2 regions of the Fervidobacterium pennivorans DSM 9078 genome follow, and region 1 is predicted to be linked to the other one. Evidence: riboswitches for the same ligand, from Rfam matches in the RefSeq annotation. Region 1 holds a riboswitch; the other holds the start of a gene.
The links. A riboswitch is a leader RNA that binds a small molecule or an ion and turns the genes downstream of it on or off. The one in region 1 is predicted to bind cobalamin.
Positions count from the first base shown of each region.

Region 2: another riboswitch for cobalamin. It lies ahead of FERPE_RS01500 (ATP-grasp domain-containing protein); the one in region 1 lies ahead of FERPE_RS03900 (ABC transporter substrate-binding protein).

Region 1 covers NC_017095.1:830,141-846,334, forward strand. Annotated here, with positions in the region: gene FERPE_RS03850 (diguanylate cyclase) at 1-959, opposite strand, end outside; gene FERPE_RS03855 (tetratricopeptide repeat-containing diguanylate cyclase) at 1,010-4,690, opposite strand; gene FERPE_RS03860 (DHH family phosphoesterase) at 4,847-5,842, opposite strand; gene FERPE_RS03865 (purine-nucleoside phosphorylase) at 5,839-6,642, opposite strand; gene FERPE_RS10830 (IS1/IS1595 family N-terminal zinc-binding domain-containing protein) at 6,778-6,963, opposite strand; gene FERPE_RS03870 (alanine/ornithine racemase family PLP-dependent enzyme) at 7,087-8,175, shown strand; gene FERPE_RS03875 (YgiQ family radical SAM protein) at 8,162-9,871, opposite strand; gene FERPE_RS03880 (glutamine synthetase family protein) at 9,889-11,208, opposite strand; gene FERPE_RS03885 (FeoA family protein) at 11,506-11,964, shown strand; gene feoB (ferrous iron transport protein B) at 11,970-13,871, shown strand; gene FERPE_RS03895 (hypothetical protein) at 13,868-14,284, shown strand; cobalamin riboswitch at 14,325-14,492, shown strand; gene FERPE_RS03900 (ABC transporter substrate-binding protein) at 14,552-15,460, shown strand; gene FERPE_RS03905 (FecCD family ABC transporter permease) at 15,464-16,194, shown strand, end outside.
Region 2 covers NC_017095.1:316,774-332,967, forward strand. Annotated here, with positions in the region: gene FERPE_RS01475 (thiamine pyrophosphate-dependent enzyme) at 1-632, opposite strand, end outside; gene FERPE_RS01480 (2-oxoacid:acceptor oxidoreductase subunit alpha) at 634-2,316, opposite strand; gene FERPE_RS01485 (2-oxoacid:acceptor oxidoreductase family protein) at 2,319-2,891, opposite strand; gene FERPE_RS01490 (thiamine pyrophosphate-dependent enzyme) at 2,888-4,741, opposite strand; gene FERPE_RS01495 (ABC transporter substrate-binding protein) at 5,054-6,904, opposite strand; cobalamin riboswitch at 7,283-7,465, shown strand; gene FERPE_RS01500 (ATP-grasp domain-containing protein) at 7,527-8,594, shown strand; gene FERPE_RS01505 (succinate--CoA ligase subunit alpha) at 8,584-9,432, shown strand; gene FERPE_RS01510 (YitT family protein) at 9,402-10,265, shown strand; gene FERPE_RS01515 (aspartate-semialdehyde dehydrogenase) at 10,699-11,715, shown strand; gene dapF (diaminopimelate epimerase) at 11,702-12,469, shown strand; gene dapA (4-hydroxy-tetrahydrodipicolinate synthase) at 12,489-13,370, shown strand; gene FERPE_RS01530 (4-hydroxy-tetrahydrodipicolinate reductase) at 13,391-14,047, shown strand; gene dapD (2,3,4,5-tetrahydropyridine-2,6-dicarboxylate N-acetyltransferase) at 14,069-14,815, shown strand; gene FERPE_RS01540 (aspartate kinase) at 14,846-16,069, shown strand; gene FERPE_RS01545 (aspartate aminotransferase family protein) at 16,098-16,194, shown strand, end outside.

The DNA of each region.
Region 1 (16,194 bases):
TGCGTCAAAGCTTGAACCACATCTATGCTCACTGTGTCTATAGTGCAAACATTTTCCAGACAATAAGATAAACTCGAAACCAGCTTCTCTGATACTTTGTCTGAACAAACTTGCAATGTTTGTGCAATTAAATCAGATCCACTGGTAACGTGCAAAAAAGGTATTCCTTTTTGCCTGAAGTTACTCTGCAAATTCTCAATCATGGTAGTTTTACCTATCCGTTGTGGACCTATAACACCTATAAAGCCTTGCCCTGGCAGTGGTCGTAGAACAAGTTCTACTATTTGGTTCTCCTCTTCTCTGTGAATTCTTCTTATAGTCAGAATCTTCTTGGAACCAAACACATTCTGAAAAGGAATCTCCTCAACATAGTCTCTCTGACTTGGCTCCTCAACTATCATACGCTGAACAATTCTTTTGAGCTCTTCATTGCTAGTCAAATCGTGGATTATTTTGCCAAAGACGTAGATTGTTGATTTGTCTGTTATTTCTTTTCTGAAGTATTCGGGAGCAGCAAACACTTTTCCAGTTTTTGCCATACTTTCAACATGTTCAAAAGATTGTATCAACGGCAGAAATATCCTAATTTCATCGTTAACAATAACTAAGTCATCTAACCCCATATAAGGAACAGAGAGACCAGGAATATGTAAGACTGTCTTCATAATAGAAAGCAACTGTGGAAGGAGTTTCTCAACATGTTCACGTCCGTACCTAGTAATAGAATCATACGAAGGAATATCATATACAAGAATATCTCGTTCGCCCTCTTCAAAATAAAAGATTTCAGGAACTATAAGTCCGTGAACGTTGCGAGCTAGTTCTGAACGCAGAATAGCATCTGCCTGACTTTTAATCAAGCTTTTTTCTACGAATTTCGCTACCTTTTTGTAGCCCTGAATTTCAACGATATAATCACTGCTCCAGTAGGTATCACCAATGTATTCGAGTATTTCCAACCTATACCACGCCTCCCACTAAATTTAAACTAAAAACTTTCAAAAGGCTCTTAAGAAAAACAGACTCTGTTTTTCCCGGTCTCTTTAGCAATGTACAATCTATTATCTGCAAGTCCTATCAGTTCAGTTATGTTCTGTTTCTCAAAAGAAGATGCAATTCCAAAACTAATCGTTACTTGAAACCCGAAAATATCATAGGAACTCTTTTCTATTGCCATTCGAACGCCTTCACATATTTCAACACACCTTGCTTTGTCTACTTTCATCGCACCTACGAATTCTTCACCTCCGTATCTTGCAACAATCCCGTTCTCTCCAATATTATCTTTCAAAATAGCAGCAATATTTTTCAGAACCATATCACCAGTCAAATGACCGTAAGTATCGTTAATTTTCTTGAAATTGTCTATATCCGCTATAAAGACAGTTACTTCTTTTTCCTTTCGTGAAACAGCGGGTTCTTCCATGTATTCTTGAAGAATTTCCAAAAATCTCCATCTGTTGTATAGCCCTGTCAAAACATCCCTCGTTGCCCTTTCTCTATATATTATGCCTCTTACTTGACTTGCAAACAACTCATCCAACAGAGTTATCTTATCCCATATATCTTTTTTCTCTTCTTCCGATAACACCAAACGGTTGGTTGAGAAGAATATTAGATAATCGCTATCCTTGTCTATATTATCCTTGATATGCACCTCGAGAGGGTCAAATCTAACAATGCTTTTCTTTTCATCAGAAGTCACAATGCCTATAGATGCTCTTAGATTCGTCTTTTTATCCCTCACTGATACAAAAACATGATGGGGCTCGAAAAGATTAATCAATATATTTGAAAATATCCTTAGAAATTCATCCAAACCTGTCTTTTGGTCGATTGATTTTAATATCTCGAGTGTATCAACTATCTCATTTTCCACCGCATTTCTTCGGAAATCAACAAACAAAATATCCTTCAAAGGCTGCTCAAAGTCTTTTTCAATTTCCAAATCAAAAACAATCCTTGCGATTCTTAGCTTTACTAAATCGCGTTTGATCTCATTTTGAATTAGCTCATAATATTTTTGCTTAGCCAGAAGTATGTAAAGCAAAGAGAGTTTTGTCATTTCCGAAGTATAGAAACTGTCCCATTTGTCAAGCTCATCAGCCAATCTCTCTTTGTCGACCTTGTAGATTTGCTCTACAAATAGGTATAAAATCTCTTCTCTCAGCAAAGTGTAATTCGATGTAATATAATCATTCCACGCTCTAAAGAATTCCTCATCATCCTTAGCCATTATCATTGCGGTGAAATATTCAAAGGCTCTTGTATGAATTGCTGGATCGTCGTGGTGTTTTTGGATCAATTCTTTTGCATTTTCTCTATTCCCGCAAAGCATTTCATGGAGAATCAATCCTCGCAAAGAGTGATGAAGTAACTTTTTCTCAGATTCAATTTCAAAAGCTTTCTTAAAGTATCTTAAACCTTCTTCGTAACGCTGCAGATATGAATAAACCATACCATGGAGTCTGTACAAGAAGGATAAATCAGAATAACTTAAGTAATCTTTGTGAGAGTTTTCTAACAAGGAAAACTCGGTAAATAGTTCTTTGAACTTTCCAAAATAAAGTAACTCACGTGCCAGGTTAAGCCTCTGGGTCAAACTGCGGCGCGTGTACCCAATTTCACCCACTATTTTTATGGCTTCTTTGAAATACACTATGGAGAGTAGGTATCCATCGTACGCTATACCAAATGAGTTATATATGCTTACTAAAAGATGTTTCAAACTGTACTGATTAGCAATCTCCAGTGCTTGGTTTAAAAACACTGTAGCTTTCTTCCTATTCGTGTATACCAAAGCATTGCCAATTAACCATAACCATTCCGCCTTTAACTCGGCCCATTTTTCGTTCCAAATTTTAATCTTTTGAATTTCTTCAACGTCAGGACCAGTATCTGATAGTTTATCGTAATATGACAAGTATGCCCTTTCCTTGATAAAAGATAGTTTTAATGACTTGTATTTTGTTAGTTCGAAGGACCTCAAAATATCGTCAATATAAGAAACACAGTCTAAATACTTTTCTTCAACGAATAGTTCAAGTGCTTTCAGGTAAGTAAAAATTCTTTTTTCTGGAAGCTGTATGCTTTTAAAATTTAAACTAATTCCTTCTCGATTTTCAAGTTCAAGTCTCAACTTGTGGAATGCATATGATTCTTCTTTACAATTTTTCTTTAAGATTTCGTAAGCTTTGTATAAAGCATCCGACAGAAAAGAAGGAGAAAATGTGTATTTTTCCAATCCTATCTTCACAAACCTAAGATAAGTAACTGCTGCAGATAGTTCCCTACCAGCCCGCATGTAGTGAAAAGCAGCTTTAAGCGCGTATTGATTATATGGACTGATGTGTCTACTGTACTCTTTTGCCATCATCTCATGAATTAGTTTTAATTGCGCGTCATCTTCTATTGGAGATGCCAAATCGTAATCAACTATGTACTCACCATCGTCCGACCTTACTAATTGTTCTTCTATGAGTTTTCTTAGCATACTTTCTCCATCTTTGCCTGTTACTGAACTGAATATCATCAGGTCTTGCCTATCAAATTCCTTCCCTAAGGTTTTTATCAACAGCAAGTCTTCCGCCACACGTGAAAGTTTTGCTTCAATATCTTTGTCAGATAACTTCTTCCCTGGTATTTCAATAATGAATTTTTTATCCGGTTGCTTTGATTTGTAAGTCAAAACCACCGTTTTAATTTCAGAATTCTTCAGAATTTCTAAGAATCGTCTTACAAGATAATGGGGGTCGTCAACATCCTTGACTATCAGTATAACCTTCCCGAATCTCTTGAAAATATTAACCAGTTCACCAACCATCGCGTCGAATTTGCAAACTGAATATAAACACTGCACCAAGCCCGAGAATTCTTCTTGCGATAATTCATTCCTTTTTTTCAAAAGTAACTGTCTTATAACGTTTGTAAAATCATCGCCTATGTAAAATATAGCCTCATTTTTTTCTGCAAAGTGGTAATCAATTCTCGCAACGTAATCCTTAAATAAACGATAATACCCTTTTGTATCGATTTGCACCACTTCGTAGTCTTTCTCGACATTGTCGATTTTTGAAATTATTTCGTAAAGTATACCTTCATTCAACCTATCTTTTTCTAAATCAGCGACTGTAACATTATTACCTTTAAGTTTTGAGACTATACTTGCTTTCTCTCCGGTTTCATCTAAAAGTTCAATAATTTCTGCCAAAATCCGCATTGTTGAACTTTTATCGTAGGTGCCATTTTTAAGATACTCTTCGTCAACGAAAACACCGTTAAAACCTTCTGATGATTTTACTATTTGGGAGCTTTCAACTAACTGTTTGTAAAATTCAGGCCCGAAAATTACAGGAGGTCTAAAGAAAAATTCTCCTGCGTATATAAGGATATCGAACAAGCTTATAGCAGGAAACGGGGGAATATTACCAAGCAAGACAAATTTCGCAATTCTTAGAATTGCCTCAATGAGCCTTTTTTGTTCCTCATAAGATAGCGAGATTAATTCACCTGAGGGGGTTATGACGTGTTTTTCACCTGAGTATCTGAAGAATACGTTTATACTTTCATCTGCACGCTCTACCGTGATGGGAAGTATAAATCTTTTAGAATACGTGTAACTATTTAAATGGACTACAAAGTCGTGAAAGTCATTCACAAAATCTTTGCTGGTACTCCATTTTAGGACCATTCCATCCTCTGTTTCTATAACCTCTTCTTTACAAAGTAAATCTCTAATGAGTGCTAAATTAGAATTTAAACGCGTAATAACCCCCCCTGGGATTTAGGAAAAGGTAATACCAACAAAAACTTAAAGCTATCTTATTTTGATAGTAATGTTGGCTATCTAAATATTCTTAATAGCCTCCAATTGTGTGTTAAACATCAACTTAGCTTCCCTAATAACTTGTTCTACGATAACGGATAATTCTCCTTTCAAAGTACATCCTGCAGCTCTTGGGTGTCCACCGCCACCTAGAAGAACTGCCAATTTACTACAATCAAACCAATCTTTGGAGCGGAAACTTATGTGCACCTCGTTCTGTTCATATTCAGAAAAGAAGATGGCAAGTTCTACACCCTGTATTGAACGTAGTTCCCCAACAAAACCACCACTGTCGTCTTCTGTACAGTTGTTTGATTCGTAATCTTTCTTCGAAAGATAAGAGTAGACTATTTGTCCATCGTTTTCTGTGCGGATATGCTCAACCATAGTTGATAGCAATTTAAACTGTTCGATTCTTTTATTTTCAAAAATCCTTGAAACTAGATATGGTTTCCCGCCCATAGAAACAAGTTTTGTCGCATCGGAAAAGACAGTTTCGTCAGCGTTGGAGTATCTGAAAAAGCCCGTGTCCGTAGCTATGCCCATGAGGTTAATTGTGGCAAGTTTTTCATCGTATGAAACACCAAGTTCTGTGTTAATTCTGAAAACCATCTGGGCAGTGGAACCAAACCTTGTATCAACCCAATTTAACGTTCCAAAAAGTGTATTTGTACCATGATGGTCAACTACGGCCGTTGTAACTTTTCCTAGAAATTCTTGAAAACGTCCAATCCTATCAGGACTTGATGCGTCGACAACAAGCATAAAATCTGGTTCAAAACCGCTATTGACTATCTCATCGTAACCTTTAATAAGATTTGTCTCATCAAACTCGTAGAAATACCAAGGAATCCTCCAATCAATGCCTGCCAATACTTCTTTGCCTAATTTTTGGAGCCCCAACGTAGCACTCAGAACTGAGCTTATATCATCGCCATCAGGCATTATATGTCCAACAACTAAAACCTTTTTAGCAAGATTAAGTTCGCCTACTATTGAAAGGAAATCGCGATTCATTCAAGCACCTCCAAAGCTTTTTTAACTACTTGCGTAAATCTTTCCTTAACCTTATTCGCGACTTCAACAACTTCTTCATGCGACAAAGGTTGGTCAAGTATACCAGCTGCCATATTTGTGGCACAAGAGAATACTAAAACTTTTATACCAGCGTGTGCACAAACGATTACTTCTGGAACTGTTGACATCCCTACCAAGTCAGCTCCAAGTTTTCTAAAAGCTCTTATTTCCGCCGGAGTCTCATAAGTAGGACCAGTTACAGCTAAATAGACTCCTTCGTTCATGTCTGGAAAAACGTTCTTTACTTTTTCCATCCATGTTCTGTCAAAAGCTCCGAGCATATCTGGAAACCTTGGACCTATATCTTCATCATTTGGACCTCTCAGTGGATTTCGGAACATAAGGTTTATAACATCCTTAACCAAGACTATGTCACCAGGCTTGTAACTTGTGTTAATTGCACCTGCGGCGTTTGTGATAAGCATCCGCTCTATTCCGAGAAGTTTTAACGTGTGTATAACAACCTTTATATCACCTGGATTCCAACCTTCGTATATATGAAATCTACCATTCAAAACAACGACCTCTTTACCGAAGAGTTCACCAAAGATTAGTTTTCCCTCATGTCCAGGCGCCGTGGAATAAGGAAAATTAGGGATATCTTTGTAACTTATATGTGTAGCGTTCTTTACCTCATTAGCCAAAAAACCCAATCCGGAGCCAAGTATGAGTGCTATCTTGGGTTTTGAAGTAATTTTTGAAGCTATATAATCATATGCTTCTTTAACTCGCTTATCCACGAAAATCCCTCCTAAAGAGCTCTTTGCATTATCTTATTCTTGTTTTAAAATTGAGTTGTAGCTCTCATTTTTCATTTTATTATACCATAACTTCTTTAAAACCAAAGCCAAAAAAACGTGAAAGATTGGATAACGTTAACTTGTAGTGATGAAAGTAGCTAATTGCGAAATGGTGCTATTGATGTGCACATGAGAATGAGAAAGCCTGAAGGAATGATTGCAGACTTTGCAAAGAAATTGTTGATTGCCGTATTTGTCGTGACCGTTTTTGTATAGTTTGGTAGAGCTACACTTTGGGCAAGAAGGCGTTGAATTATTCATATTGGGATACCTCTTTTAGGTAAGAGTTGTTAGGGGTGTCCCCTATTTAAAGAATGATGTGGATTTTGGTGAGTTTCAATACTTTTAGTTAACATTATCAAAGATTGAAAGGGGGAGCTAGTGATGATAAAACCAGAAAGACGATACCCGCGTATGATAATAAATCTTTCTGCCATAAGAGAGAACGCTTCAAAAGTTGCTCAGCTTTGCCATTCAAGGGGCATAGAGCTTGTTGGAGTTACGAAACTTTCACTTGGGAATCCAACAATTGCAAAGGTAATGCGCACTGCTGGCGTCGACAAAATTGGAGAATCTCGGCTGAAGAATATTCTAAACCTTTACCAAAATGGTGTTCCAGGTCCTTTCCAGTTGCTAAGGATCCCTATGCTCTCGGAAATTCCCCAAGCTGTTCGTTTGGTTGATGAATTCTTGGTTTCTATGCCTGAAGCTGCTTTTGAGATTGATAAACAAGCAGGGGAATTAGATAAAAACGTGAGCATTGTTTATATGATAGATGTTGGAGATTTAAGAGAAGGTGTATGGTTTGAAAACGCGGTTGATGAAATTCTTTCAGTTGCAGGAAAACTAAAGCACGCTATTTTAAGAGGAATAGGAACAAACGTTGGATGTTACGGTGGAGTCCTACCGACAAAAGAAAATATGACCGTGCTTATAGAAATTGCGAAAGAACTAGAATCTAAACTTGGATATAAGTTAGTAATTAGTGGTGGAAGTACAGTTACGCTTAGTCTTTTAGAAAATGGTGCTTTACCAGAAGGAATTAATCAATTCAGGGTAGGCGAAGGCATAATACTTGGAACCGATGCTACGGGAGACAGGGATATTCCATATCTAAGACAAGATACAGTAATTCTGGAGGCAGAAGTTATAGAAGTAGATTACAAGCCGTCTGTTCCTGTTGGAGAGTTGGGGAAAGATGCGTTTGGTAGGACACCACGATTTGAAGACAAAGGATACAGAAAAAGAATTATACTTGCCGTGGGCGAGCAGGATGTTAAACCCGATGGATTAATACCTCTTGTAGATGGCTTGCATGTTCTCCACGCATCAAGTGATCATTTGATAGTCGACACAACAGAAAGCACTGAAACATTTAAATTAGGAGACATTGTTCGTTTCAGAATGAGCTATGGTTGTGCATTGAGAGCGTTCACAAGTCCGTATGTAGAAAAAATATTCATCGAAGATTAACAATGTTTTCCTTTAGTGCATTTCTAACCTTGTCTCTTCTTTCGACGTAAATTTCTTCGCCAGTGAATGGGTCAAAACCTGTGTAGTATATCGTTGTGCTGAGTGTGCCGGGAGTAGGTGTAAATATCTGCACTTGCTGGGGGACATATCCAAGGTGCTTTTTTATGAATTCCCTTAGGTAAATGTTTTCCTTTTCCCCCTCCCCGGGGTGGGCAACTATGAAATAGCCAATAACGTACTTCCTTTGTCTTTTTCTTTTTGCTGCTGCTTCGAACCTTTTTTTGAACTCTAAGAATAGTTCGGCGGAAGGTTTTCTCATGATTTTTAGAACATACGGATGAGCATGTTCAGGTGCTAACTTAAGTTGTCCTGATGTAAAATCAACCAAAGATGATATTATGTAGTCTGCGTTTTTTGAAGCAAGAATCAAATCATGTCTTATACCAGAGCCTACGAATACGTGTTTTACCCTTGGGATACTTTTAACTTTTTTCAAAAGCTCAATGAATTCATCAGTTGCGTCATTTTTATTTTCCCCTGACAAGGCTAACTTACAAACGTTAGGTACTAGACAACTTCTAAGACATTGGCCTCTGGTATTTCTAACCGGACAAGATAAGCCAAACATATTTGCGGTTGGTCCACCAACGTCAACAATAGTTCCACGAAACTCAGGCATTTTGGTGAGAATTTTAACTTCTTCAAGTATTGAATCAACGGAGCGTGAAATAACAAGTGTTGTTTGGTGATTTGTAATTGCACAGAATGAACAGTTTCCAAAGCAACCTCTCACAGCTGTAATGGAAAACTTTACAGTTTCTATAGCCTTTACCGGTCCTTTGGCAAGATAGTAAGGATGAACTCTCCTGGTATATGGTAGCAAATAAAGCTCATCTAACTCATCTTGTGTTAAGGGCAAAGCTGGAGGGTACTGGATAACGTATCGATTATCGTGCTTTTGAACCAGAATTACCTTTTTCAAAGGTTCGGTATTTTCGACCATTATCCTATAAGCTTCTGCATACTTCCGTTTATCATTTACAACCTCTTCATAAGATGGGAGATGAATGAGATTCAAATTTTCTTCTAAGTTTAAACTTTCCAAAGAGCTCTTCCATGTAACGGTTCCCGAAATACCATCGAGGCTCTTTCCTGCAGCTATCCTTTCAGCTATCTCCAAGATAGCGCGTTCACCCATTCCGTAAACTAAGATATCAGCCTTTGAATCCAGAAGTATCGACTTTCTAACCTTATCACTCCACCAATCATAATGTGCGAATCTTCTAAGACTTGCCTCGATACCGCCAATAACTATTTTTACATCCTTGAATACTTGCTTAATCCAGTTCACGTACTGTATAACTGCCCTATCTGGACGCTTGTTATTAACACCACCTGGAGTGTAGTCATCACTTTTTCTTTTCTTACGTGACGCTGTGTAGTTTGCGACCATTGAGTCTACGTTTCCTGATGTAACTCCAAAGAACAAATTAGGTCTTCCAAGCCTTTTTATATCTTCTGGACCTTCCGGTTGTGCTATTATTCCTACCTTATAACCCCTTGCTTCCAACAGCCTACCTAATAAAGCAACTCCAAAAGACGGGTGATCCACGTAGGCATCACCCGTCACTAAGATAACGTCTAAACTTTTTAAATTTCGCGCTTTTATTTCTTCCTCTGTCGTTGGTAAAAACATATTTAAGTTAGAATTTTTCATATATTCTCGTATTTCCTCCTCTCCCACTCAGTGACAGTGGTTGAATATTCCCACCACTCTCGTTCTTTCAATTTTAAGAACTTTTCCCAAATATGTTCGCCAAGGACTTCTCTAACAAGCTTGCTATTTTCAGCTTCGTTTAGTGCTTCTTTTAAATTCGAAGGTAGTCTATAAATACCACGTTTTTGCTTTTCACTTTCGGACATCTGATAAATGTTTTCCTCAACAGCCGCTGGAGGTTCTATCTTGTTCTCAATTCCGTCCAATCCAGCTGCAAGAATTACGGCAAATGCCAAATACGGGTTGCATGATGGATCCGGAGACCTGTACTCGATTCTCGTTGATTTTCCTCTAGCTTTTGGTATCCTTATCAACGCTGTTCTGTTTCCCTTACTCCAAGCAATGTTCACAGGAGCCTCATAACCAGGAACGAGCCTTTTGTAACTGTTGATCGTTGGGTTCGTTATAGCCGTTATTTCTCGCGCATGTGCAATCAGACCACCTATAAAGTATCTCATAACTTGAGATATCCCATCAGGAGTGCTTTCATCGTAAAAGGCGTTTTTCCCGTCGAGTGTAAATAAGCTCATATGAACATGCATTCCGCTACCATTTACACCAAAGAACGGTTTTGGCATAAACGTTGCATAGAGATTGTTCTTTATAGCAAGCGTTTTTATTACAAGCTTCACAGTCTGAACGTTATCAGCTGCAATAACAGGTTCTGCGTATCTAAAATCTACCTCATGTTGTGAAGGTGCAACCTCATGATGAGTAGTCTCAACATCCAGTCCCATTTCCTCTAAGTGAACAGATACTTCCGTCCTGATATGCTCTGCAATATCAACTGGTAGAAGGTCAAAATAACTACCGCTGTCTAAGAATTCGAAAACGGGTCTGTTATTTTGCCTTGGAAGGATGAAAAATTCAACTTCTGGACCTGCGTAGGGTATGAACCCCATCTTTCGAGCCTTTTCTTCAACAAGCTTTAACCTATATCTTGGGTCACCATCGAAGGGATGTTCAAAATCGCTGTAAACATCACATATAATTCTCGCACTTCTGTGACCGTCAAACGTCCAAGGAAGCATAGCCACAGTTCTTAGATCTGGTTTGAGGTACATATCAGATTCATAAAGCCTTGCAAACCCCTCAACGGAAGAACCATCAAACATGATACCCGATTCTAAAGCTGTTTCAAGTTCATCAACAGGGATTTCAACATTTTTCATCATCCCGTTTATATCCGTAAACTGTAATCTTACAAACCTGACCTGGTTTTCTTCCACAAACCTAAAAAGCTCCTCACGAGTCATCTCTTTGTTTGACGCCATAACTTCCCCCCCACTTTTTGTAATCTAAAAATAGTGAGTAAAAACGCGCAATAACAACTATGACTGTATTTTATCACTTTCACACTTAACAGTCAATTATAATCACACATTTTTGGAACTCTCGTCCAACGCACAGTTAACACAAAAAAGGAAGATGCACGATGTATCAAAACCTTTTCGTTGACAATTTTAGCTTTACCTCTTATAATCTTATTGAGAATCATTCTCAACTACACTTTAAAATCATCCTTCCTAATTCCAAAAAGTGAGGTGAAACATGTGAAACTGTCAGAGGTACCTGTTGGTGCCAGAGTCGTGGTTAAAAATGTAGAAGAATCGGAAATTTCGCCAAAACTCAGAGCCATTGGTATCTTGCCCGGGGTAACGATAACAGTGGTAAAGAATGCGCCAATGGGCGACCCGAGGATGTACAAAGTTTTCAATAAACTTATAAGTTTGAGGCAGTCAGAAGCAAGTCTTGTTGAAGTTGAAATACTTAAAGATTCAGTTATCCCCCTTTCCATTGCCGTCCCAGGATTGTATAAAGTAAAACAAATTTTGGGAGGATATGGTGTACATCGATGGTTGTCGAAAATCGGAATAACGGAAGGTTCAACTATTAAATTACTTGAGGATAGAAGAGTTGTTACACCGTTGGGAACTTTTGTTATCGGCTTCGGAAAGCTTTCAAAGATACTTGTAATAAGTGCTGAAACTCAATCCGAGCAAGGGAGTTGAAGACTATGGTGATAACTGTAGGCTTATTGGGCAACCCAAATGTTGGAAAAACCAGCCTTTTCAATAAATTAGTAGGTGCCAGGCAGTACGTTGCTAACTGGCCCGGAGTAACAGTTACGAGGATTGAGGGGGCTACAACTTACAAGGATTACACCTTACATTTTGTTGATTTACCAGGTGTTTACAGTCTAACAGCTACGTCTGTGGATGAGAAATTGACAAGAGATTACCTACTTTTTTCTCCACCAAACGTTACCGTTGTTGTTATAGATAGCATGAGCCCTGAACAAGGGATGTTTTTACTCTTAGAAGCTTGCGAGCTTGGATTAAACGTAATCGCAGCCTTTAATGCCATTGACGAAGCGAAAAAATCAGGAATAAAGATTGATAAATCTTCGCTTGAAAAATTTCTCAGAGTTCCAGTAGTGCTTACATCTGCCCACACAGGAGAAGGAATCGAAGAGCTTAAAGAAAAGATTGTGGAATCCTTCAGAAAAGCAACAAGACCTATCGTAATAGATTATGGAAACGAAACTGAAGAAAAGATTAAAGAAGTAGAGCAATGTGTAGAAGAAACTTTCAATAAAAGATTTACCGCAATCAAAATCATTGAAGGGGACAAATATGCAAGGAGGTTTTTGAAAAAAGATTGCCCGAACGATATATTAGACACGATTCCTCAGGAAATCAGAACATCAATACCTTCAACGAAATATGAATACATAACAAACGTTGTCCAGCTTTCGATTCAAAGAACAGACGAAACACTTACAGTTACAGAAGCCCTCGACCACGTTTTGACACATAAGTATATAGGTATTCCCATATTCTTGGCTCTAATGTACTTGGCGTTCAATTTTACTTTCAAGGTATCAGAACCTTTGGTAGGGTTACTTGAGTACCTTTTTGAAAAAATCGCTGATTCTGTAGGAAGTGAAACCATAGTAAGTTCATTAATATCGCAAGGAATCATAAATGGTGTAGGTAGCGTTTTGGCTTTTGTTCCAAGTATCTTTGCACTCTTCTTTGCACTTGGAATCATGGAAGAGAGCGGTTATCTCCCACGAATAGCCTTTTTAGTCGACAAGTTAATGTATTCATTGAGATTAACCGGTAGGTCTTTCATGACATTGTTGTTAGGTTTCGGATGTAATGTAAGCAGTGTCATGGCAGCCCGTGGTTTAGCGGACGAACGCGAAAGAGTTACAACCATCTTGGTTTCACCTTTCATTAGTTGTAGTGCTAGGATTCCTGTGTATCTTCTGATTGTTAACGTGGCATTCCCTAATCACAAAGTAGAAGCCTTTTTTGCAATATACGTCTTGAGCCTTCTTCTTACAGCTTTGTCATCGAGGATAGTAAACAAAGTAATTCTTAAGGGCCAATCAGTGCCTCTTGTTATGGAATTACCTAGGTACCGTTTCCCTAAATTCTCAAACATTCTAACTTACGTGTGGAACAGAGGAAAGCACTTCCTAGAAAAAGCCGGAACGATTATTTTTGCTGCAAGTATCGTAATTTGGGCGCTAACTTATTTTCCAGGTAGAGGAGACGTAGATAACAGCTTCGTTTCTATGCTTGGAAAATTTCTTCAACCGTTATTTGCACCTTTAGGATTTTCATGGCAAATAGTGTCAGCTCTTATATTTGGCGGAGTTGCAAAGGAAGTCATAGTATCTTCACTTTCCCAATTTTACGGCGATGTGTCTAATATTCATTTCGACCCTCTCGTAGGTGCGACACTAATGACCTTTGTACTTGGTTATATGCCATGTTTTGCTACACTTGCAGCAATAAAAAGCGAAACGAATAGTTTAAAATATACTTTATTTACAATATTTTACAGTCTAGGTATTTCCTATCTGCTTTCGTTGGTAGTATATACAGTAGGAAGGTGGATATTATGAAAAGTATCAACAGAATGCTTGCAGTAATGTTAGTTCTTTCCGTGTTAACTTTTGTTTTATACGTTAGCGAAGGACAATATGTATTCTCCTTGGTGATACTGTCGTTTGTGTCCGTTCTAATATCAGGTTTTCAAGAATTTGGAAGTAATGCATACACTTTTAAAATCGCACACTTGTATGTTGGAAGCATACTTTTTTTGATTGCTGCAGGATATGTATTCTTCACGTTCGCATTTTCTATAGTTAATATCCTTATAGGTGAAGAAGTCTATAAACTGTCTCCTGGAGACCTTATGCTTTTGATTACTGGTGCATACTCAATTATATACGTAATCCACTTACGAAAATCGGCGTTAAAATCTGATAGAACAAGTTCAATAAATACAGATGCCAATAAAACCTGTTGTCACTGATTAATGGTGGTAGTATAATAAGAACAGAAGACAAGTCAAAATAAACCTCCCTTCGTATGTCCAAGGGAAGTCCGGTGGAAATCCGGCACGGGGCCGCCACCGTGAGCGGGGACGAAACCTGCAGAGTGCCACTGGCTTTAAAGCTGGGAAGGCGCAGGGAGTAGGATGATCCGCGAGTCGGGAGACCTGACATACGAAGGAAGGTAGCCATCCACCACGTAGCCTGGGGATGGCAACAAATTTTTGCAAAGAGGGAGGTTTTTTTGTATGGTCAAGTCGTTTTCTCTTGGTTCTTTACGAAAGCTTTTCGTGGTATTCATGCTTATCGCAACAGTTCTTTCACTGGCTATTGCGGTTGTTGATGATGCCGGAAGAATTGTGAATATTCCAATGCCACCACGAAGAGTCGTCTCTGCTGCGCCAAGTGCGACAAGGTATTTACAAGCTCTTGGACTTGAAAACCGAATCGTCGGTGTCACAGCTTGGGATAACTACAAAAAGGCAGAGAACATAGGAAACATGGTACCTTTAAACATCGAGAAAATTCATTCTCTAAAGCCTGATCTGGTTATCATGTTTGGTGGCTTCCAATTTCCAGAAGTAGAAAAACTAGAAAAAGCAAATCTTACAGCTTATGTTTTAAACGCAAATACTTTGACAGATATAATTAAAGCTGTAAGTCAATTAGGGGCTGTTTTCAATGTCAAAAGCAAAGCCGACAAGCTTGTCTCCGAGCTTAGAAATAAAATGACAGAAATTGGGCAAAGAACTTCAAAAATTCCATTGGAGAGCAGGCCCACAGTGTTTTTCACAGTAACAACACCTGACGAAAATGCAAAACAACTATGGACAGCAGGAACTGGTTCCTACATGAATGAACTTATTGTCATCGCCGGTGGTAGAAATATAGCAGCTCCATACACAGGAAACAACGGATGGTTACCCGTGAATTGGGAGTGGCTTGTTAAAAACGACCCTGATATCATAGTAATCGGTGCATATGGGGACCCAAAAGAAGTCGAGCAAGCTGTGAAAAACCATCCAATAATGAAGAATTTAAAAGCGGTAAAACAAGGTAAAGTTTTGATAGTCGATGGTGATGAGGTTAGCCAAGCAGCACCACATCTTTTCAAGTATTTGGATATTTTCTATAACTTCTTCTATGGAGGTAAGTAATAATTGAGTAAGAACAGAAACTGGTTTCAAACGTTGGGGAGGTATTCCCTCCCCTTTGTTTTCGTTATAGTGTTTGTTTTCAACTTGTCCTTTGGAACAGTGTATGTAAGTCCTTTGAAAATATTCCAACTTCTCCGGCAAGAAAGTGCTGAGAAGTACATGATATGGAACTTGAGGTTTCCAAGAGTCTTAATGGCAACATTAACAGGGATAGCATTGTCGTTGGTAGGAAACATATTTCAAGCGATAATGAAGAATCCTCTTGTTGACCCTTATCTTATCGGCACATCTGCTGGTGCTAGTTTTGGTGCACTGTTAGCAATATATTTTATTGTAAACTCAATTGCGCATGTGAGTATTCCAACGATGAGTTTTATTTTCGCAGTGATTGCCTCAAGTCTTTCCATATTACTAGCGAAAAAAGGTAACGTGGTACCAACTGTTCATCTTGTTTTAAGCGGTGTACTGGTTAGCACCCTATTTTCTGCAGGTAGTATGTTGCTTTTAAACATTGCAAATAAATCTCTCGTGACCGGACACGTTTGGCTTTACGGTTCTTTCTCCGGGATGACTTTCCGAGATTTGATAGTCCCTGCATCTTCTTTGGGAGTGTTCGTCACTTTGGCTTTCACACTGAGTAAGCAATTGGATGCCATGACCTTGGGTGAAAAAGAAGCAAAAAGTCTAGGAATCAACGTGGAAGCCTTGAAATGGACATTTTACTTGCTTGGTTC
Region 2 (16,194 bases), 510 kb from region 1:
TTGTTGAACGTGACACAGGGTTGTAATATATCAATTAAAGCGTATCCTTTGTGTTTTATAGCCATCTTGATAAGTTCTACAGTTAGCTGGAAATTCCCAGAAAAGCTTCTGGCAACAAAAGATGCATCGAGTGCAACAGCAACAGCGATAGGGTTGAATGGGTCAACGATAACTCCATCAAATTGTAGCGTTGTTACCTGTCCGCGTGCGGTTGTTGGTGATGCTTGACCTTTCGTTAACCCGTATATTTGGTTGTCGTGCACTATGTTTGTTATATCTGGATTTTTTCTTATCGTGTGTATGAAATGGTTACCACCTTCACCGTATGTACACCCATCTCCACTTTCGGCAATTACAACAAGGTTCGGGTTAACCATCTTTATAGCAACCGCTGCAGGTAGCGACCTTCCATGCAGTCCGTTAAACATATTAGCTCTAACATACTGAGGCATTTTTGCTGCCTGACCTATACCAGAGACCAACACTACTTGGGTTGGGTCAAGTTGTAACTGTGCAAGAGCCGTTTTTAGTTCATTGATTATTCCAAAATTTCCGCATCCTGGACACCAGGCGATATCAGCATCGGGAATGTCGTAGATTTTTGGGTCAAATGCGGTATTCGTACTGCCCATATTACTCAACCTCCTTAGAAATGGCTTCCATAACCTGTTCAACTGAGAACGGGAAGCCATCGTATTTCAATATTCTTCTTCGGGTGTCTACACCATCAAATGTTAATTTTATAAGATTCGCAAATTGTCCTGCTGCGTTTTGCTCAAGGAATATTACTTTTTGTGCTTTTTTTAGATAACTTTCTGCAATTGGTGGCACAGGGTACACCTGCGAGAAGTGAAGCATCGCTACATCTTTGTTACCAAGCTTTTCAAGTGCTTCTTTGACTATCAATTGAGTGGAGCCCCAAGTGACAATGAGGTATTTGTAGTTCTCACTTCCGAAAAGTTTAGGAGGAACTGCATCTTGGATAATTTTTTCCATCTTTTTCAAGCGCTTTTCAACCATTTTTCTTCTAACTTCCGCACTTTCTGTTATGTGCCCGTACTCATCATGCTCGTCACTATCAACTCTTACCAATCCCTTTCCATAGCCAGGAATACCACGTGGTGATATTCCATCTTCTGTAAGTGTGTATCTTTTGTAATTCTCATCGGTTTTGACAATATAACGTTCTATCTTTACTTGTGGCATTTCATCCACATTGTAGAATGAGTCAAGGAAATACTGGTCGGTGAGGATAAAAACTGGTACCTGATATTTATCAGCCATGTTGAACGCTTTTGCACTGAGCTCATAGGCTTCGCACAAGTTTCCAGGAGCGTAAATGATTCTTGGAAAATCACCATGCCCTGCGTATAAAACAAGGTTCAAATCTCCTTGCTCGGTTCTTGTTGGTAAACCTGTAGCTGGTCCTGGTCTTTGACCGAGGTGCACGACTATCGGTGTTTCAATCATACCCGACAAACTGATGGCTTCTGTCATCAGTGCAAAACCACCACCGGAGGTTGATACCATTGCACGAGCTCCTGCGTACCATGCAGCAATTGCCATATTGGCAGCAGCTATTTCATCTTCTGCTTGGTCAACAAGTATACCGTATTGTTTTGATAATCTTGATAGTTCTGTAAATACCGTTGTTGCTGGTGACATAGGGTAAGATGATATGAAATTACAACCGCCGGCTATGGCACCTTTTGCAACCGCCTCAGAACCGTTTAGAAGGTATTGCTTTTTCACTTGTTCGGAGGGTATTATTTCGAACCTCAGTCCAAGAGATTTTCCAATTTCGTAACCTTTTAGAGCTGCATTAATGTTTGCCTTAACTACCTCTTCGGACTTCTTAGAAAAGTACGCTTTTATATTGTTAACCAAGGCATCTTCCTCGGCCTTTATAATCCCAGCCAGGATACCTATCGCTACTGAGTTTTCGTATATCTTGTTACCAAAACTTTCTGCAATCTCTTCAAGTAGGATGCCTATAGAGTTCTTTTCATTTTCAACGTATTTCTTTTCACCAAGGATAATCGTTTCTTCCGTAATACGTGGTCTCAGCCGTTCGATTGCGTTATCATTGAGAGGAACTAATACATCGATTCGGTCCACGTAAGCTTTTACTGGTTGCGATGATATACGTATCTCCGTTGAGTTATTGCCTCCACGCACCCTTGACATATATTCTTTTGTTGCAAAGACATGGAATCCCGAATCCTTTGCTACCCTTGTTAGAATGTGTTCTACAGCTTGAACACCTTGTCCTGCAGCACCGCTTAATACAATTGAAATCTCACTTTTCTTCTCCATACTCATATCGCCTCCAAAATCCTTTCAAATATCTCTTTATTCGCAGTATAAATTCGTTCATTCATTAAATCTTCCATAGCCATCAGATAATGTTTAGGTTCGACACCAGGTATAAGGTTGTTTCTTGCAACTACCCCGAGTAGTGCGATGTTTTGCATACGTGCATCTGGCAAATCGTATTTGACTTTGTATACCTTTATGCCTCGCGTGTTAGCTACGTTTTCAATTTCTTCTTCCTTTATTTCACCTTCTTTGCCTAATCTTACAGGTAACGGTTGCCACGATGTGTTGTAATAAACAAGAGTACATCCATCTTTCAGATAGTTAAGTGCACGTGCAGCTTCGTGTCTTTCAAGTGCAAGTGCCAAATCAACATCTCCAGGTATTACAAGTGGGGAGTTCGCTTCTCCGATTCTAATGTGCGAAGAAACAATACCTCCTCTTTGGGCTAAACCGTGGGTATCAACGCCTATGCATTTTTGACCACTGTAATCGATGGCACGAATCAGTACTTCGCTCAACAGCCCTATTCCCTGTCCGCCAACGCCTATGAGGAATATGTCAAACTTTTTCATTTCGCATCACCACCTGATACCACTTTCTCAAACTCCAACGCTCCAGATGGACAAACAACCATACATGAACCATCGCCAATACAGAGGTCTTCGTGGACAAAGATGCTTCCATCATCCGCTCTTTGGAACGATGGGCATGCGAATTTGGTTATACACACACCGGCAAGTGTGCATCTGTTAGTTACCTTCATCTGAGGTACTTTTATAACACCCTTCCTTCTTCTTTCTCTTGTGAATTTCAACATACATGGATGTTTTGCAATAACAACGTTGAATTCTCTTGTTTCAAGAGCTGTTCGCAAGACCTCTTCAAGTTTATCTTGTTGGTACGTATCGACTTCCCAAATATGTTTCACACCGATAGCTTCGAGAATCTGTCGAATTTTCATTGTTTTTCCTGGATGGTCTTGATGACCGGTCATGGCTGTTGTCCCGTTTTCCATTATAACTAGTGTAAAGTTGTGCTTATTGAACACAGCGTTTATAATTCCAGGTATTCCAGCGTGGAAGAATGTGGAATCTCCGAGGAATGCAACAACTTTTCTATCAGGGTTGAACATGCTAAGACCAGATGCCGTTCCTGTTGAGTGTCCCATCGATAGTAGGACTTGTCCCACGTTGTAAGGTTCCAAAAATCCGAGTGTATGACACCCGATATCCGCCACGGATATATCTTTTTCTCTTAAAATTTTTGAGAGAATATAGAAAACAGGTCTGTGACCACAACCCGGACAAAGTTGTGGTGGACGGTTTAGAACTCGCATTGTGTTGTTTGGAACCTTGATATTTCTGAGCAACTCTGGTGCAAATTTCGAAAGAACTGAATAAACTTTTTCTGGAGTGTACTCCCCAATCCAGTCCTCCAAGTCCATTTTTCCAACAATTCTTACATCTATTCTTTCTTCAAAGGCAATCGCTTTCACCTTTTCTTCGATGAAATCATCTAACTCTTCCAGAACTTTCACTATTTTGTGCTTTTTAAGAAATTCTGTTATTGCCTTCCTTGGTAATGGGTAGACCATGCCAAGTCTTAAAATGTCTACTCTTTTCACATTTTCTCCCAGCACATCGAGCAATGAAAGGTAAGGAAGTCCAGCCGTTATAATTCCTATCTCACTCCCGTTGTTTGTTATAAAAGCGTATTTTTCCGAAATCTCAGCCCACATTTGCAATTTTTCAAGCGCTCTTCTTTTCATTATTGGAACATTTTGAGCTATCGGAATGTATGGACCGTTATTTTTAACATCAAAGACAGGGGAACCTAGCGGTGAGGGAATAAACGTTCCAAAGTTGACTTTTTGTTTGAAGTGAGCAGTGTGGGTTGTTAAGCGCAGAATTACAGGGGAACGTAGCTTTTTGGAGTATTCGACAGCTTGTTTGAACATCTCGTAGACCTCTTGTGCGTCTTTCGGTTCAAAGACAGGGGTGTAGGAAAGCCTTGCGTAATGTCGGTTATCTTGCTCATTTTGTGAACTGTTCGCACCCGGGTCATCGCCTGTTACAATTACCATCCCACCAGGGATTTCCATCATGCTTAGCTGGACAAAAGAATCGGCAACCACGTTCATACCGACACTTTTGAAAAACACACATGAGGTAAATCCGTTAACTGCTGCACCAAACGCTACTTCTAAAGCTACCTTTTCGTTTGTTGAAAACTCAAAATACAGCGGATTTTTGTCTTTTGGTATGGAATTTATCGCTTCGGCTATCTCAGGTGTGGGCGAACCAGGATATGACGTTACCACTCTTACACCGCTTTCAATCATTGCCCTCACAATTGCAGTGTTTCCAATAACAATTTCCGAAAAAGGACCAGGCTGGACTAACAACTCTCCTAAACTTTTCATCTAACCACCTCTCATAGTAAAGATGTAAGTGAATTAGGTTTAACTTATTATAACATAAAAAGATAGACTTTGTCCACATATGTATTTTACACAATTTATTTAGATATTCGATGAAAAGTAAAACAACAAATAATTGAGCAATAAGGAGAAACTACAGTGATACCGACAGATAATTCAAAAGATTAAAGGCGCATCATTAGATTTTTTCGTTAATCAGTCCTTCACCTTACCGCTATGCTGATGTTTGGCACGTAAAAAAAAAACACAGGTCACCTTTCGGTGACCTGTGTTTCGAATTCTTATGTACTCTAATCATTGTTTTTTGTAAAGTGTGAAGAAGTCGTGACCTGGTCTCATTGGGTTGTAGTACCAACCTTTAACCCATGTTCTGAAAACATACGTCGCAGTTGGTTGATAGAGTGGGACACTGAGACAATTGTCAACAACAAATTTTTGAATCTGCGCATAGAGTTTTCCTCTAACTTGTGCGTCTGTCTCTGCTGCAGCATTTTCAGTAAGTTGGTCAAGGCTCTTTCCACCCAGTTCTTTTCTTGGAGTGCTCACAAATTTTTTGAATGCCTCTCCCTGTCTATCTGCGTAATCTCCCATACTGTGGTAGTGTGTGAATATGAAGTTATCTGGGTCTGGAAAGTCCGCTTGCCATGCGTTTATGGAAACCGGAATTTCTCCGTTCTGTGTTGCATCAAGGAAATTGGGCCACTGAAGTGGTTGAACTTCAATTTTAACCTTTCCAGGTGCTGCCATTTCCATGTACATCTTTATCATTTCTGCAACTCGTTGCCTTGCTGTGTTACCTTCGTTGAACGCGATGCTGAATTTAATACCTTTCTGCCAAGCTTGTCCGTTCCAAGCCTTTTGTAGGTACATTTTTACTTCGTTCAAACTGAACTTGTAAAGTGGTAATGAAGGGTCGTAACCTAGCAAGCCTTGTGGTAAAGCTGTTGGAACTCTTTTACCAGAACCTTTTAGCACTTCCTGGATAAGTGCATCGTAATTGATAGCTGCGGCAACCGCTTTTCTTGCATTAATATCACTGAAGAAGTTAGGTGGTATTCCGTTTCCATCAAGCTTTCCACTACCTATGAATTTGCTGTTAGGGTTAACTGACCAGTTGAACAACAGAACCGTAACAGCAAGCGTTGGAAGGTTTCTTATTATTTGGATATCTTTGTTTGAGCTAAGTTGGTCAACAAATTCAATTGCGACGTCAATAGTATCTGCATCACCTTTTTCGAGCATTGCTTTTCTTGTTGACCACTCAGGAATTGCCCAAATTATTACTTTCTTAATCTTTGCTGGTCCTCTCCAATAATTCTCATTTGCAACGAGAATTACTTTTTGTTGTTTTCTGTCCCATTCTACAAGTTTGTACGGACCTGTTCCAATTGCATAAGAATAGAGTGGTGACTGTTCTTTCGTAACATCTTTGTATTTCCACCATGTGTCTGGTTTACCATCCCAAAGTCCAATTTTCACACATGTTTCCTTGTCAAGTATTGCTGCCCAGTGTGAGCTCTGTGCGATGATGTTGAGGAAAGGAGCATATGGTCTCTTGAGCTTAATTACCACATTATCTCCTTGAACTTGGATCGCCGGGTCAATGACTTGCTTGTAAAAATTAACAAGTTTTTCTCTATATTCTGGTTTTGGCTGCCCATTCTGGTCGAATATTTCGCTAACAGGCTTTCCAACAAACTGTTCAATAGCTTCGTCTCTCGAATGGAAACCAAAGATAGCATACCAGAGCATCCACATTGGACCACCATCTGGGTCGTAAAGAAGACCGCGTTCAAATGAATACTTCACATCTTCTGGGGTAAGTGGATTACCGTTGTGGAATTTTACACCCTTTCTAATTGGAAAAATATACGTTTTTCCACCATCTTTAATGAGTCCGTTCTTGACAGTTGGAACTTCCGTAGCAAGTCTCGGCTCAAACTCGCTAACGCTTTGACCTTTGTAGGCTATGAGGTTTTCATAGATATTGTAGAGTACTTCACCGCTTGTTGTGTCATATGCTAGATGGGGATCAAGCGTGTCTGGTTCACCTATGGTTGCTTCAACAAATACTGTTGGGTCGAAAGCTGCAAGTAGGAGAATAGAGGCAAATACAAGTAGCGAGAGTGCCAGTGACTTTTTCATGTGACTTCCTCCTCTCAGTGTAGTGTCTGATGTTTGAAAAATAGTGTCCCTTGCAGCTTCCCCCCTCTTTAGCAAAAATAATTATATTTGGTTTTTAAATGCGGGTCAATCGCTATGCTTGTAAATATTGATTTTACTTTGCTTTCTATTGATAAACTTAGATTAAGATAGCGTTTATTTTTTCGATACTGTGCGTGCTGGGAAATTCTTTCTGCTTTATAGAGTTAACGGAACAAAAGCAAAACGTGAAAATAATTAAATGTTGTCGTTTAACAGCTATTAATAGCCTCAAAAGGTCATTAGTTTGGGGTTGATTTTTGCAAACGAGTAAGTTAGCATTTTTGTTGGATAATAAGAATTTTAAATCACAAAAATTTAATACTCCCTCCCCTTAAAGGTGCACTTACGTGCTTAAAAGGGAACTCCGGTGAAAATCCGGGACGGTCGGGCCACCGTGAGTGGGGACGAAACCTGCAAAATGCCACTGGCTTTAATGCTGGGAAGGCGCAGGGAGTAGGGTGATCCACGAGTCGGGAGACCTGCCTTTAAGGGAATGGGTGCCCCAAAAACCATCGATTTTTGGGGGTATTTTTCTTTAAATCTCGAAAGGGGGTAGAAAGGTATGAAGATTCACGAGTATTTGGCAAAGGATATCCTGAGGGCGGAAAAAGTAAGAGTACCAAGAAGCTATTTGGTAACATCCGAAGAACTAGCAGAAGAAAAGTCTTTAAGGAAGTGCTTGGAAAGGCTCGGTTTTCCGCAGGTCCTTAAAGCTCAAGTATTAGTTGGTGGGAGGATGAAAGCCGGCGGAATTGTGGTCGCCGAAAATTTGGAAAAAAGTCTCGAAGGTATTAGGAAGATTTTGGGGATGAAGATAAAAGGAGAGGAACCCTACGGAGTATTAGTTGAAGAATACATTCCGCATGACACTGAGAGATACATTTCACTTTCAATCGACAGAAATGTCAGAGACGTTGTGTTTGTGTATTCTGAGGTTGGTGGTGTGGACATAGAAGAATTTGCATCGAAATATCCAGACAAAGTGCTGCGTACAAGCAACATACGAGAACTTCCCAAAGACCTTCAGGAATTTGCGAAGCAGTTGTACGATATATTCGTAAGATACGATTTAACGTTGCTCGAGATTAATCCTTTTGTTTTTAAAGACGGAGATTTTTACGCGTTAGATGCCGTGTTTCATGTGGATGACAGTGCGCTGTATAGACAATTGTGGGCATATGAGGATACTGAAGAAACAAATTCTTTCGTGCCGTTTGAAAATGGAGAAATTGGCGTGATTGGCTGTGGTGCAGGGATTGTTATGGCAACGATAGATATACTTGTTGAGCATGGTTACAAACCAGCTAATTTTTGTGATTTGGGCGGTGGTGCAACAATGGAAAGTGTTTACGAGGCGTTGAAAAAAGTCATGTCTTTGTGTAGTAAAGCAGTTTTGAATATCTTTGGGGGCATCACCGATTGTTTGGAAATAGCCAAAGGCGTTGTGAATTTTAAAGAAGAAGACCCAGATTTCGAAATTTATATTAGGTTGTCTGGAAACAACGAATTTCTGGCAAAAGAATTATTAAAAAAGCACGGAATTTATGCTGTTGACGATATGAAAGATTTAATTGAAAGACTTCAAGAAGATGAGAAGGTTCAAAAGAGGGGTGTTAACGATGTTTTTTAAAACAAATACAGTTTGTGTTTACGGCGGAACAGGAAGATATGGAAGTTATCACCTCAAAAGGATGATTGAATACGGGACGAATGTAGTATGTGTGGTGAGTAAGAACAAACATATACAACGCATGGATGGTGTGCCAGTCTATCAAAGCCTCAGTGAGAGTTTTGAAAAGCCAGACACTGCTATTTTTTTCGTTCCGCCACAGAATGTTTTGGAAGCGTTTAAAGATGCTGTTGACAATGGTGTGGTAAACCATGTAATAATAACTGAACATGTTCCTGTTCACGATACGATAAAGATGTTGAAATTGGCAAAAGAAAAAGGAGCTAGAATAGTTGGTCCTAATTGCCCAGGTGTTATTAACCCACACGAGCGAGTTAAGGTCGGTATTATGCCAGAAAAGTATTTTAAAGCAGGTGATGTAGCTATCATTTCAAGAAGCGGTACGTTGATGTATGAAACAGCAAAACATCTCAGCGAGGGTCCAGGCGTTGGCGCAGCACTTGGGTTGGGTGGAGACCCAATTGTTGGGACAACTGTTTCAGAGGCTTTTGAAATAGTAAAAAATATAGGTTATGAAAAAGTTCTCTTGATTGGTGAAATTGGTGGTGAAGATGAGGTAAGAGGTGTTGAGCACGCAATAAAAATAGGGTTCTCTCCAGAAAACATCGTTGCTTTCTTTGCAGGTAGACATGCTCCAGAAGGGAAACGTATGGGGCATGCGGGAGCAATTATTGAAGGAGAAAGGGGAAAAGTTTCTTTTAAGGAACGAAGACTAAAGGAATTAGGAGTTAAGGTGGTGAAATTTCCGTGGGAAGTAAGAGACGCTTGGAGAAATTGATAAAAGAATATTTCCTCTCTTCATTTGGAGTGCTACTCACAGCCCTTGGATTGGTTATTTTTCTAATTCCTAACAACATTGCAGCTGGTGGAGCATCAGGTCTTGCAATTGTCTTGAACAGATTAATCCCGCTTTCGGTGGGGATATGGATGTATATTATCAATGTTGCCCTTTTTCTGACAGCATTCCTGATAATAGGATTTGACTTCAGTTTTAAAACAATATACTGCACTTTTTTGTTGAATTTTTTGATAGATTTCTTCGATAGAATAGTGCCTATTTACAAGTATCAAGGCAAAGATGTGATTCTTGCTGTATTCTTTGGGGATATACTAACTGCCATTGGTATGGCTATCGCTTTTTCCCAAAATGCCTCAACAGGCGGGACTGATATTATCGCAAAAATATTGAATAAATTTTTTGGGGCACCATTCGGTATGTCAATTTTATTTATCGACTTTGCCATAGGTCTTGCCGCAGGGCTTGTTTACAACATTGATACGGGTTTGTATTCGATACTTGCCATAATAGTCAACGGAACAACTATTGACTTTGTAATGAAAGGTTTGGAACTTTCTGTAAACGTATGGGTCGTTTCCGAGAGAATTGACGAAATCAGGGATTTTGTCTTATCGGAATTAGGTAGAGGTTGCACTGTCTTCGAAGCCAAAGGAGGGTATACTAATCTGCCACGTAATGTGTTGTTGGTTGTCTTGAAAAGACGAGAACTTCATGAATTGGTCAACGCAATCAGAAATGTCGATCCAAAAGCTTTCTTTCTTGTGAACGAGGCGAGGTTTGTTTACGGAGAAGGTTTCAAAGAGATTGTATAGTAAATCCCTTCCCATGCTCTTTGCTCATAGTTTTTGCCCTCCTTTAACGGAGGGCTTTTTTAGTTAAAATCATGTATTGACAAGATATGGTAGTCTTGTGATATAATATGGACAAATAAGCTGCCTAAGAAATAGCAAGAAAAAACGAGTAAAACAGAGATTTAATGAAATTTAGTCGGGAGGACGTCATAGCGTGTTTGATTATTTGAATTTATCAGCTGAAAACATCATGAATATTGAAATCAATATGAAATCTAAAGCTAAACGCAGCTGCCCGCTTTATGGTGGTCAGCTTGCGTTTGGCTTGGGATAAAAACCCACGCAAGCAAGTAACAAAAGACTACCATAAGCGGGCTACAGTGAAAAACTGTAGCCCGCTTTTTTATTAGGCTTATGAATACTTCAATCCATCATAAAAAAGGAGGTATTTTCTATGGGGTTCAAGGTCGGTGTTGTAGGTGCAACAGGAGCAGTTGGAAGAACGATGGTCGAGGTTCTTGAAAAAAGCGGGGTTCCAGTTTCTGAACTCAGGCTCTTTGCATCGGAAAGGTCAGCCGGTCAAACTCTAACGTTCAAAGGTGTGCAAGTGAAGGTCGAGGTTCTCACGGAAGAAGCTATGAGGGAAGGTTTTGACTATTTACTTTTCTCAGTTGGTGCAGATGTTTCAAGAAGATATGCACCAATTGCAGCAGAAGCGGGAACAACGGTAATTGATAACTCATCTGCATTCAGGATGGTCCCAGAAATTCCGCTTGTCGTTCCGGAAATAAACGGAAAACTGTTAAAGGGATACCGTGGAATTGTTGCAAATCCGAATTGTTCAACTATTCAAATGGTTTTAGCGCTTTACAGGGTGCATGACAGATACCATTTACACGAGATATTTGTTTCAACATACCAGGCAGTTTCCGGGGCAGGTCACAAGGCTATTGTTGAATACGAAAGGCAACTTGCCGGTGATACAACATATACGGTTTTCCCAAAACAGATAGCCCACAACGTCATTCCACTCATAGGTGATTTAAAAGATGATATATCTCAAGAGGAGTGGAAGATGATAAACGAAACAAGGAAAATATTGAATTCAAGGTCTATAGCCGTATTCCCAACAACTGTAAGGGTTCCTGTTAGGGTGGGACATTCGGAAAGTATTGTAGCTCGAACTCTCTTCCCAATAATGTCAAAAGAAGACTTAGTAGAAACTATTGCTTCAGGTGAGGATGTAGTAGTTCATGACTATATCATTACACCAATAGAAGTAGCTGGTGATGACTATGTCCACGTTAGTAGAATAAGGCTGTTTGATGCGCACACATTTGGATTGTGGGTTGTAGCTGACAATCTGAGAGTTGGAGCTGCAACGAATGCCGTTAGGATTTTGAAGCTACACAGTCAATTGAATTCTGACTTGATTGTCGAAAGCGAGGCGGAGGAAGTTGAGGGAAGATGAGTTAAGAAAGCTCGGGGTTGATTTAATTTGCAAATACTCAGCAACAGGTAATACTTTCGTCGTTGTCGATGCGACAAAGACAACTCTAAACGATGTAGAAAAGGAAAAGATTGTGCTTGAGGTTGTCGAAGAGAGGGATGGAGTTATCTTTGTTGAACGACATAGTAATCGGTTCTTTATGGATTATTTTAACAGAGATGGTAAACGAGCAACCTTTTGTGGAAATGGAGCAAGAACGTTTTTGAAATTTCTCTCAGATTATTTCAACGTTTTTGGAAAAGTTAGCTTGGAAACAAACGCAGGTGTGCTTAATGGATACATTGGAGAGAAAATTTTTGTCCAAATGCCAGACCCTGTTGTTAATTATTTCGTGCCTCAAGAAGAACTTTCAGGTTTTGAAGGAATACTGATTACAGTAGGCGTACCCCACCTTGTTATGAACGTTGGAAAAGCAATCTGGGGGTTTGATATGGAAATCGCAAGGTTGCTTAGACATAAGTTCGATGCCAATGTTAATTTGTTTAATGTCTTAGATTCAAGTACGTTTGAGATTAGGACGTTTGAACGTGGTGTTGAAAGAGAAACGTTATCCTGTGGCTCAGGAACGACGGCTACGGCATATTTTGTTAAGTATTATATTCTTCAAGATAACAGGATACCAGATAGGTTAACGGCCCAAACAAAAGGCGGAATTCTCAATGTGCTTTTTGAGACTGATGGAATATATTTGGAAGGGGGAGTCGAACATGAGTAATTCATCAGGTCAGATGCGTATGTTTCATGGAGTTGGAACTGCGATAGTAACACCGTTCATGAACGGTGAGGTTGATTACGAAAGTTACAAAAGGATTGTGAGATGGCAGATTGAAAGTGGTGTAAGCGCTATTATCGTTGCCGGAACAACAGGTGAAGGTGCTACTTTGACGGTTGAAGAAAGAGAGCGTTTGACAGCATTAACTAAAGAGATTTGTGAAGGTAAAGCTCAAGTTATTGTTGGAACCGGGACCAACGATACGAAAAAGACTTTAGAACTCTCTTTGAGTGCGCAAAAGTTTGGTGCTGATGGTGTATTAATAGTTACTCCTTACTACAACAAACCTACACAGGAAGGTCTTTACGCACACTACAAGTATCTATCAGAAAGACTTGATGTCCCAATTATCATTTACAACGTTCCTTCTCGAACCGGAGTGAATATATCGCCTGAGACCGTGGCACGCTTAGCAGTGGAGTGTCGAAATATAAAAGCGATAAAGGAGGCTAATCCTGATGTTGCTCAGTCTGATGAAATTTACAGACTGACAAAGGACCTCGATTTTTACATCTACTCAGGAAACGATGATAGAGCATTTCATATGATATGCGCAGGTGCCAAGGGAGTAATATCTGTAGCTTCGAACGTTGTTCCCACTCGGATTGTAGAGATGGTCAATGCAATCTTTTCAGGTGACATCTCAAAAGCCCTCAAAATTCACACGCAGCTTATCCCATTGTTCAAAGCCCTCTTTATAGAAACCAACCCACTTCCTGTTAAAGCAGCTATGCACTTGTTGGGATTAATGGAAAACGAATTCAGACTACCGCTTGTTCCACCAAAAGAATCAACTGTGGAAAGACTAAGGGTGATTCTTAAGGACCTGGGGGCGATAGAATGAATAGACTAAACACAGTGAAGATAAGATACGGTTTAGTGGGTGCAAACGGGAAAATGGGTGCGGAGATTCAAAGTTATTTCTCTTCGTTAGGTGATTTGTGCGTTTTGAGAAAAGATATGGGGGTTTTTGAGGAAATCGAGCGACCGCAAGTGATAATTGATTTTTCATCCCCTGATGCTGTTTTTGAAACAATTGAACTGTGCAGGAAATTCAACTGCGGACTTGTGATAGGGACAACTGCTCTGTCCGAGGAACATTTTGCAAAGCTAAAAGAATTGGCTGAACATGTCCCCGTGGTTCAGAGTTATAACTTTTCAACAGGAATCGCAATTTTAAGAAGAATTATAAAGGAATACGCGTCTTACTTCGAAGATTGGGATGCAGCTATGGTTGAAATTCACCATAATATGAAAAAGGACGCTCCTTCTGGTACTGCCAAGATGCTTAAACAAGCATTGGGACGAGATATACCTATAAGTTCCATAAGGGTTGGAGGTGTTTTTGGTGAACATACGTTGATTTTTTCTAACTCAGGTGAAACTGTTGAAATCACACATAGAGCCTTATCACGAAGGGCGTTTGCAATAGGGGTAAGGAACGCAGCGCTGTTTGTTCTGGAAAAGGAAAAGGGATTTTTTAGCTATGATGACGTTTTGGAATCTGCGCAAGCCAGATAATTGGTGTGTGGAGGGGTTAGGATGGGTATTAAAAAGAGTGTAAGAGAATTAACAAGTGAAGAAATTATCGAGATTATTGCGAAAAGCAAGAAAAAGGACTTAGTAAGGGTGTACATTTCTGGGGTTCTAGATGGCATTGATTTTGGCAAGTACAAATCTGAAGAAGTTGAATTTGATTTCGTTGTTGGAAAAGATTTTGGAGTGCTTTTTGGAGATTTTGAAGTCATCTCACAGGTGCTTAGGAATGAAGGAATTGAAAAATACAAAGTGGAGTACGTTGCTAGGAATTCGGCGATTCCGCTGGCAGATATATCCCAATTCAACGCGAGGATAGAACCAGGTGCAATTATCCGCGAGCTCGTTGAAATTGGTGAAAAAGCGGTTGTAATGATGGGAGCTGTAATCAATATCGGCGCTGTAATTGGTGAAGGGACAATGGTTGATATGAACGCTGTAATTGGTGCACGAGCTCGAATTGGAAAGTATTGTCATATAGGTGCTGGTGCGGTTGTGGCGGGCGTTGTTGAACCACCAAGTGCAACACCTGTTATCATTGAGGACTATGTTCTTGTTGGTGCAAACGCTGTGATTTTAGAAGGTGTAAGAGTAGGTCATCATGCTGTTGTTGCCGCCGGTGCGGTTGTCGTTGATGATGTGGAACCTTACACTGTTGTTGCAGGCATTCCAGCTAAGGCAATCAAAAAGGTCGATGAAAAGACAGCTAATAAGACACAAATTTTGGAAAGTCTCAGAGAAATTAACAGATAAGCTATTCAAAGAGCAGGTAGGTGAGAGGGATTGACAAGAAACGTTCTTCAGAGTAGAGTAATTGTTCAAAAGTATGGAGGCTCATCTGTGGCTGACCCTGACAGAATCAGAAACGTTGCACGTAGAATAGCAAAGAAAGTCCAAGAAGGTTACAAAGTGGTGACCGTTGTCTCTGCAATGGGTAAGACAACTGACAATTTGATTTCACTTGCCAAGAATGTATCAAGCAAACCCGACGAAAGAGAGCTTGATATGCTTCTTACCACAGGCGAACAGGTTTCGTGTGCTCTTGTTGCAATGGCTTTGAAAGATATGGGCATTAATGCAATTTCTTTGAACGCTTTTCAGGTCAAAATTCTAACCACAAAGTCTTATAACAACGCGAGAATAATGGATATCAGTGTCAGGAAACTGAGAGAATATCTCGACAGTTACGATGTGCTTGTCGTAACTGGTTTCCAAGGAATTACCGAAGACGAGCATCTTACAACACTTGGTAGAGGTGGTTCGGACACTTCAGCAGTGGCTTTGGCTGCCAAATTGAAGTGCGATTGTGAGATTTACAGTGATGTTGCAGGTGTTTATACGTGCGACCCAAAACTTTATCCTGAGACAAAGAAACTCAAGTACGTTACGTACGATGATATGCTCGAAATGGCAGCAACTGGTGCAAAGGTACTACATTCACGTTCAGTTGAGATAGCCAAAAAATACAACGTGCGGGTCTACTGTGGTTCATCATTTAGCGATGAGGAGGGAACTTGGGTGGTTGACAGAATACCTGAATGGCTTGAAGAACCACTTGTTACAGGGGTTAGTTTGGACAAAAATCAGGTAAAGGTTTCTATAATGAACTTGCCAAATGATGCAAAAGTGGTAACAGATATCTTCAAGAGAGTTGCAGAGAAAGGGATAAACGTCGATATGATATCTCTCGTAAAGAACGGTACATCAACACACGTGTCGTTCACAGTTGTTCCTGAAAGGCTTGACAAAATAGAAGAATTGCTCAACGAAACACTTTCTGATTACGGTGCTAAATACCATTTCTATGGGAAATTTTCAAAAATCACTGTTGTTGGAACAGGCATGAGGTCTCATTACGGTGTTGCTTCAAAACTTTTAGAAGTGCTTTCCGAACATGGTGTTGAACCGGAGCTAATAACCACATCAGAAATCAAAATCTCCGTTTTGGTTCCAGAAAACGTGGCAGAGGAACTGGTGAAAAGTATTTGCAAGGCTTTTGATTTGTAAACCTGAAAAAAATGGGGGAGGAATTTAAATGCACAGTGCGATGGGAGAGACATATGTAGCTGGCACGTATAACAGGTATCCCATCAAGATATCACATGCTAAAGGAATTTATGTATGGGATAAAG